2 regions of the Rhizobium sp. GR12 genome follow, and region 1 is predicted to be linked to the other one. Evidence: riboswitches for the same ligand, from Rfam matches in the RefSeq annotation. Region 1 holds a riboswitch; the other holds the start of a gene.
The links. Region 1 has a riboswitch for S-adenosylmethionine ahead of metA (homoserine O-acetyltransferase MetA). Riboswitches for the same ligand answer to the same signal wherever they lie in the genome.

Region 1 (4,210 bases):
ACGCGGTCTCCAACGTCTCGCTGGTCTTATCGAACGGCGTGCACGCGCCTCCGGCGGCTATGTCGGCTGCGTGCTTGACTGATATCTGCCTACGGCCTCAGCCTTTTTTGAAAATATAGTCGGTTTCCTGACGCAGGGTCTCGCCGGGACGCAGGATCGCATATGGGAAATCGGGGTGATTGACGGCGTCCGGCCATATCTGCGTTTCCAGACAAAAACCGGCGAACGGGCCATAGTGGCGGCCATCGAGGCCCGGAACGGGAACGTCCAGCTTGAAGGCCGAGTAGAGCTGCACGCCGGGCTCTGTCGTGTGAACCTCAAGGGCGATACCGGAGGCTGGTGAATAGGCGCGGGCGACCTTGCGTTTTGCCCGGCGCTCGGGCGAAAGGCAGAAATTATGGTCGTATAGAACCTGCTCGCCATCCTCTTCCCGCCGCATCGGCGTCGGCTGGCGCAAATCGAAGACGGTGCCTTCGACGGAACGAATTTCGCCTGTCGGTATCTGTCTGTCGTTGGTCGGAAGGTAAAAGTCAGCGGCGATGCTGATCTCATGTCCAAGGGCGGTATCTGCGCCGTCGAGATTGAAATAGGAGTGCTGGCAGACATTGGCGATGGTCGGTTGGTCGGTCACCGTTTCATAGACCACCGAAAGCACGCCGCCGTCGAGGATCGTATAGGTGGCGGTAACCGTGCAATTGCCGGGGTAACCGGCGCGGCCGTCGGGATCGATGATCTGCAGGACCGCATGGCTTTCGCCATGTTCCATCAGCATCCAGTTGCGTTTGCCCATGCCGTCGCTGCCGCCGTGTAGGTGGGTGACGCCTTTTTCGTTCAGTTCCAGCTGATATTCGTGTCCGTCGATCGAGAACCTGCCGTCACCGATGCGGTTGGCATTGCGGCCGGGGGTGGCGCCGAAATAGGAGGAGTATTTGTAGTCCTCGAATTTATCGAAACCGAGAACGAGCGGCGGCTGGTGGCCCTCAAGGCGCAGATCCTGAATGACCGCGCCCCAGGTGATGACCTTGGCCGTCAGCCCGCCTTTCGAGATGGTGACGCGCTCGACCTTTTCTCCGGTCGCCGTGAAACCGAAATTCTCCCGTGCCGCCGCATCGCTCATTCCATCATTCTCCCGATTTTCGTGAATTGCCGGGCGGACGTTGCGTCATTTTCCGGCAATTCGCAATCCCGCAATTTAAGCGGCCAGTTCGCCGATGGCTTGGGGATCATAGGGTGTCGTCTGGTATATCTCGTTGATCCAGTTACCGAAAAACAAATGGGCATGGCTGCGCCAGCGGTTGAGTGGCGCCAGTTCCGGGTCATTATGTGGAAAATAATCATGCGGCAGCTTGATTGGAACGCCGGCGTTCACGTCGCGGAAATATTCATCCGAAAGTGAGGTCGAATCATATTCGACATGGTTGAACATATAGAGCCGGTTGCCCTTTTTCTCATGCGCCAGACACACGCCCATTTCCTCGGATTCCATCAGGATTTCCAGCTCGGGGTGTTTTTCGATGTCGGCGCGGCGCACTTCCGTCCAGCGCGAGACCGGAACCTGAAAATCGTCCGAAAAACCGCTGAGATAGATCGAGGAGGGGCAGAGATTGCGGTGGCGATAGACCCCGAAAGCCTTTTCCTTCAACTCGTATTTCGGCACGCCGTGAAAATGGTAGATGGCGGCCATCGCGCCCCAGCAGACGTTCAGCGTCGAATGGACATTGGTTTGCGTCCAGTCGAAAATCTTTTGCATCTCGGGCCAATAGGTGACGTCTTCATAGTCCAGCATTTCGATGGGCGCGCCGGTGATGATGAAACCGTCGAACTTGCGGTGGCGTACTTCTTCCCAGGTCTCGTAAAAGGATAGAAGGTGTTCTTCCGGCGTATTCTTGGCGCGGTGTCCGCCGATGCGGATCAGCGAAAATTCCACCTGCAGCGGCGATGCACCGACGAGGCGCGCCATCTGTACTTCCGTCTTGATCTTGTTCGGCATGAGATTGAGAAGCCCGATCTGGAGCGGGCGGATATCCTGCCGGATGGCCGCCGTTTCGGTCATGACCCGCACGCCCTCATGAATGAGGGTTTCGTAAGCGGGAAGCGTATCGGGAATCTTGATCGGCATGTCGAACTCTCTTTTCGGATGACGTAAAGAACGTTGCGAAAACAAAAAAACCGGCAGCGAAATCGCAGCCGGTCCCAGGAAATTGCCTTTTTTCCTCGACCCTTTAGCGACTTCTTTAAAGTGGCTGCAAGCCGGTCGGCAAATCACCACTGAGGCGTTTCATAATCCCGAAGCCGAGGAAAATCAATATCGGCTGATTTCATCGGGTTTCTGCCTTTCCATTTTTGGCTGAGGTGCGATAAGGCAGGGCATGGATAAAGAACGCTTCACCATTCTGCTTGGCGGCGATGTCACCGTTACCGATCGCCTGAAAGCGGCGGTTGCGGGTAGCCGCGTGATCGCGGCCGATGGCGGCATGCGCCATGCGGCACCGCTTGGCCTTACGCCGGAGCTTTGGGTGGGGGATTTCGATTCCACCAGTAAAGACCTGCTGGATGCCTGGCCCGATGTGGAGCGGCAGCCTTACCCGGCCGCAAAGGCCGTGACCGATGGCGAGATCGCAGTGTCGGAGGCTCTTGCCCGTGGCGCACGTTCGCTGGTGCTTGCCGGTGCGCTCGGTGGAGCGAGAAGCGACCATGCGCTGCAACACCTTCTTTATGCGGTGGCGCTTGCCGAACGCGGTCTGGAGGTTACGCTGACCTCCGGCGAAGAGGAGGCCCGTCCGCTGCTCACCGGTTCGCTTGATCTCGATCTGCCGGCCGGTTCGCTGTTTTCGGTTGCCGGGTTTACCGACCTTGCGGGGCTCGATATCGGCAATGTGCGCTATCCCCTCAGTGATTTCGCGCTTGCTTTCGGTTCGTCCCGCACTATTTCCAATGTCGCGAATGGCGGCCTTGTGCATTTCTCGCTGAAAAGCGGCAAAGCCATCGTGCTCGCCCGCCCTTATGATCTGACCGGAGCCTGACGCCTTGGCACCCCCAATTTTGAAACTCGATGACATCAAGCTGACCTTCGGCGTGACCCCGCTGCTCGACGGCGCCAATCTTCAGGTGGAACCGGGCGACCGTATCTGCCTCGTCGGGCGCAACGGCTCGGGCAAGTCGACCCTGATGAAGATCGCCGCCGGTCTGGTAGAGGCGCAGTCGGGTGAGGTTTTCCGTCACCCTTCCGCCACCATCCGTTACCTGGAACAGGCGCCGGATTTCGCCGATTACGACACGGTGCAGGCCTATGCAGAAGCGGGGCTCGGGCCTGGCGACGATGCCTATCGTGTTACCTATCTTCTCGAGCATCTCGGTTTGACGGGGCAGGAGCATCCGGACAGTCTTTCCGGCGGTGAAGCGCGGCGTGCGGCCCTTGCCCGCGTCATGGCGCCCGAACCCGATATTCTGATGCTGGACGAGCCGACCAACCATCTGGACCTGCCCACCATCGAATGGCTTGAAGGCGAGTTGCAGCAGACGCGCAGCGCGCTGGTGCTGATTTCGCATGACCGGCGTTTTCTGGAGAAGGTCTCGACCTCGACCGTGTGGCTGGATCGCGGCCAGTCCCGCCGTCTCAACCGCGGTTTTGCGCATTTCGAGGAATGGCGCGACAAGGTGCTGGAAGAGGAAGAGCTGGAGCAGCATAAGCTCGGCAAGGCCATCGAGCGCGAAGAACACTGGATGCGTTACGGCGTGACCGCGAGACGCAAGCGCAACATGCGCCGCGTGGGCGAGCTTCAGGCGATGCGCGCGGATTATCGCGGCCACAAAGGACCGCAGGGCAGCGTGCAGGCGACGGCTGCGGAGGTGCGGGAATCCGGCAAGCTGGTCATCGAGGCAGACGCCATCACCAAGTCTTACGGCGAGCGCGTGATCATCGCACCGTTTTCGCTGCGGGTGCATCGCGGCGATTGCATCGGTCTTGTCGGGCCGAATGGTGCCGGCAAGACCACGCTTTTGAAGATGCTGACCGGCCAGCTTCAGCCCGATAGCGGCACGGTGAAGCTCGGCACCAATCTGGAGATCGCGACGCTTGACCAGAAGCGTGAGGATCTCAATCCAAACGATACGCTCGCTCATTATCTGACCGACGGGCGGGGCGACAATCTGCTGGTCAATGGCGAGCTGAAACATGTGACGGGTTACATGAAGGACTTCCTGTTCCAGC
Region 2 (4,210 bases), on a different contig from region 1:
ACCGACGAACTGACCGATCCGCAGGTGCCGGTGGAGCGTCTCCTCTACAGGCTTTTCCATGAGAGCGGCGTGCGCATCTACGATCCGCAGATCATTTTCGACCGCTGCAGCTGCTCGCGGGAGAAAATCAAGGATGTTCTCTCCGGTTTCACCGCCGAAGAGATCAAGGCAAGCGAGGAAGACGGTGCGATTGCCGTGACCTGTGAGTTTTGCTCGACGACCTATCGTTACGATATCAGCGAGTTTGACAACGTCTGAAACGCTGTGACTGGCGAGGCCGCGCTTTTGAACAGCGCGGCTCCGCATCGGTGCGTCTGCATCAATTCAGGACCCGCAACAGGCCGGGCGAATCCAGAGAGAAGGCGGGTATGGTGACGTTGAACACCTCGCCTTTGTCCGTTTCCATTTCATAATGGCCGAACATCAGGCCCGACGGTGTATCCAGCGGGCAGCCGGATGAATATTCGTAACTGTCACCGGGGTTCAGGTGCGGTTTCTCGCCGACGACGCCCGGTCCGTAGACCTCGTCCACCTGTCCGTTCTGGTCGGTAATATGCCAATAGCGATTGACGAGCGTTATCGGAACATCGGAATTGTTCGAGATCACGACTTTATAGCCCCAGACGTAACGGTCGTCATCCGGGTCGGATTGTTCTTCGAGATAATACGGATCGACCGTTACCTCGATATCCCTTGTCAGAGCACGATACATACGCGCCACACCTCGATATTATGCCTGCCGCCATTATCCTACACTACAGGTTCTGGCTATCGTCAAGAAAATGAACGACTTAACGGGCAGGAGGCATCTTCTGTTGCGCCGTTTTCCACCGTTAGGGATAACGGTAAAGGTAAATATTGGTTGCCTGACACCAGGGGCTTTGCCACGGCCCGACGTGAAGAGGGGCCGTAGCGATGTGTCGATTGAATTCTCAGGCGGAAACGGCCGCCAGAGCCTTCGCCATATCCTCCAGCAGATCGTCCGTATCCTCGATGCCGCAGGAAAGGCGCAAGGTGCCGCCGGAAATGCCGAGTTCGGCGCGTGCCTCGTCGGTCAGGTTCTTGTGCGTCGTGGTGCCGGGGTGGGTAATGAGGCTCTTTGCGTCACCCAGATTGTTGGAGATCTTCACGATGTCCAGCGCGTTCTGCAACGCGAAGGCCGCATCCTTGCCGCCCTTCAATTCGAAAGCGACGAGCGTCGAACCGCCGGTCATCTGCCGCGCGATGATGTCTGCCTGCGGGTGATCGGCGCGGCCGGGATAGATGACCTTGCCGACCTTGCCGCTGTCGGCGAGGAAATCGGCGATCTTTGCGGCATTGGCCGTCTGCTGCTTCACGCGCAGCGGCAGGGTCTCGATGCCTTTCAGAAGCGTCCAGGCGTTGAACGGCGACATGGCCGGGCCGGTGTGGCGGAAATAATCCTGCAACTCTTCCTCGATCCACTTCTTGTCGGAAAGGATCACGCCGCCAAGGCAACGGCCCTGACCGTCAATATGCTTCGTTGCCGAATAAACGACGATATGGGCGCCGAGTTCGAGCGGCTTCTGGAACAGCGGTGTCGCGAAAACATTGTCGACCACCAGCTTCGCGCCGATCTGGTCGGCGAGCTTCGCCACGCCGGCAATGTCCACCACTTCCAGCGTCGGGTTGGTCGGGCTTTCGAGGAAAAACAGCTTAGTGTTCGGCTGGATCGCCTTTTCCCAGTTTTCGAGATCGCGCCCGTCAATCAGCGTGCATTCGATGCCATATTTAGGTGCGAGCGTCTCGACCACCCAGCGGCAGGAGCCGAAGAGGGCGCGTGCAGCGACGATATGGTCGCCCGCGCGCAGTTGGCACATGATGGCGGCGGTGACGGCGGCCATGCCGGAGGCAAGCGCCCGGGCGTCTTCCGCACCTTCCAGCAGGCACATGCGCTTTTCAAACATGTCATTGGTCGGGCTGGCATAGCGTGCATAGATGAAGCCATCCGTTTCGCCCTTGAAGCGCGCTTCGGCGGCTTCGGAGTTTTCGTAGACGAAACCCTGGGTCAGATAGATTGCTTCCGACGTTTCACCATAGGGTGAGCGTAGCGTACCGCCGTGAACGAGCTGGGTTGCCGGGCGCCATTTATTGCTCATGTGATCACCTTCAAAACAAAAAAACCGGCCGCAAAAGCAGACCGGTTCCTAGCACCCGGTCTTTTTAGCCACTTGTTTAACGTGGCTGCAAGCCGACCGGCCAAATCACCACGGGATAAGCTTGCCATACTGCCGTTACCGGCTTGCGTCAATGCTTTCCTTTTGGTTTTGTCGCCGTAAAAAGGAATGATGACCATGACCAGAACCACGGGCATTTTGGCGGACGGCGCTATCAGGGCGCTGTTTGCGGGCGGCAAGCTGAAAAGCGAGGCCGATCTCGATGCTGATCAGGTGCAGCCAGCCAGCCTCGATCTGCGGCTGGGCTCGAAGGCCTATCGCGTTCGCGCCAGCTTCATGCCCGGTCCCGGAACCCGCGTCATCGACAAGCTCAACCGCTTCAGCCTGCACGAGGTGGATCTGAGTGAGGGCGCGGTGCTGGAAACCGGTTGCGTCTACATCGTGCCCCTGATGGAAAGCCTGGAATTGCCGGCCGAAATGTCGGCCTCGGCCAATCCGAAAAGCTCGACGGGGCGGCTTGATATCTTCACCCGCGTCATGACCGACAATGCGCAGGAATTCGACAAGATACCGGCGGGTTATGCTGGCCCGCTCTATCTGGAAATCAGCCCGCGCACCTTCCCCGTCGTCGTGCGTCGCGGCTCGCGCCTGTCGCAGATCCGCTTTCGCATCGGCCATTCGCTGCTCAACGAAAGCGAGCTTCTGAAATTGCACGAGAGGGAAACGCTGGTCGCCAGCGAAACCCCGAATGTGACCGGCGGCGGCATCGCGCTTTCCATCGACCTCAAGGGTTTCGGCGAGAACGGGCTGATCGGCTATCGCGGTAAACACCACACGGCGGTAGTGGATGTCGACAAGAAGGCCCAGCACGACGTTCTCGATTTCTGGGAGCCGCTCCATGCGCGCGGCCGCGCCGAACTGATCCTCGATCCGGATGAGTTCTACATCCTTGTCTCACGCGAGGCCGTACACGTGCCCCCGTCTTATGCGGCGGAAATGACCCCTTTCGACCCGCTGGTGGGCGAGTTCCGTGTGCATTATGCCGGCTTTTTCGATCCCGGTTTTGGCCACGCACAGGCGGGCGGCACCGGCAGCCGCGCCGTGCTTGAAGTGCGCAGCCACGAAGTGCCCTTCATCCTCGAACATGGCCAGATCGTTGGCCGGCTGGTTTACGAACACATGCTGCAAAAGCCGGAAGGCCTCTACGGCAGCGGCCTCGGCTCCAATTATCAGGCGCAGGGGCTGAAGCTGTCCAAGCATTTTCGACCCGCATAATGACCTTGTCGGATGCTTGACACCCGCCGCAAACTGTCGGATGTCTTAGCTTCAGGCGCGGGTGTAGCTCAATGGTAGAGCAGCAGCTTCCCAAGCTGAATACGAGGGTTCGATTCCCTTCACCCGCTCCAGTTTTCAAGACAGCCGAAAGCCTTCCTGATTAGCAAGAAAGCATGGCCGCAGCCGCCTGTATATGGGTGTCCGGGCGCCTACACGATTTATCTTGACTACGATTTAATTGCACGTAATAGTTGATGCAGTCGTAGCATTTGGGGATGGTGTTATGAGTCGCAAGCTTCTTTCGGAATTTCTTGGTACGTTCTGGCTCGTGTTCGGAGGTTGCGGCAGTGCGGTTTTCGCCGCCGCTTTTCCAGAACTCGGCATTGGCTTTCTCGGTGTCGCTTTCGCCTTCGGTCTCACGGTTCTGACCATGGCCTATGCGGTCGGGGGCATTTCGGGCGGTCATTTCAATCCGGCCGTTTCCGTCGGTCTGTCCGTTGCCGGCAAATTCCCGGCATCGAACCTCGTTCCTTATATAGTGGCGCAGGTTCTGGGGGCTGCCGTCGCGGCGGGCGCGCTTTATGTCATCGTCACCGGTAAGGCGGGGGCCGAAATTGGCGGTTTCGCCGCCAATGGTTACGGCGAACATTCGCCGGGCGGATACTCCCTCGTCTCGGCGCTGCTGATCGAGGTCATCTTGACGGCATTTTTCCTGATCATCATTCTGGGGTCGACACATGGCAGGGTTCCAGCCGGCTTTGCGCCGATTGCCATCGGCCTTGCCCTTACCCTTATTCATC

Region 2: it holds a riboswitch for S-adenosylmethionine, as region 1 does, so the genes downstream of both, QSK43_RS01070 (O-succinylhomoserine sulfhydrylase) here and metA (homoserine O-acetyltransferase MetA) in region 1, are expected to answer to the same signal.

What each region holds. Positions count from the first base shown of each region.
Region 1 is NZ_JASXTH010000006.1:182,064-186,273, reverse strand. Features, by position in the region: gene mtgA (monofunctional biosynthetic peptidoglycan transglycosylase) at 1-82, shown strand, start outside; gene QSK43_RS12505 (aldose epimerase family protein) at 98-1,117, opposite strand; gene metA (homoserine O-acetyltransferase MetA) at 1,193-2,119, opposite strand; SAM riboswitch at 2,203-2,279, opposite strand; gene QSK43_RS12495 (thiamine diphosphokinase) at 2,370-3,023, shown strand; gene QSK43_RS12490 (ABC-F family ATP-binding cassette domain-containing protein) at 3,028-4,210, shown strand, end outside.
Region 2 is NZ_JASXTH010000001.1:221,031-225,240, reverse strand. Features, by position in the region: gene QSK43_RS01080 (Hsp33 family molecular chaperone) at 1-258, shown strand, start outside; gene apaG (Co2+/Mg2+ efflux protein ApaG) at 320-712, opposite strand; gene QSK43_RS01070 (O-succinylhomoserine sulfhydrylase) at 933-2,117, opposite strand; SAM riboswitch at 2,161-2,239, opposite strand; gene QSK43_RS01065 (2'-deoxycytidine 5'-triphosphate deaminase) at 2,313-3,410, shown strand; tRNA gene QSK43_RS01060 (tRNA-Gly) at 3,468-3,541, shown strand; gene aqpZ (aquaporin Z) at 3,694-4,210, shown strand, end outside.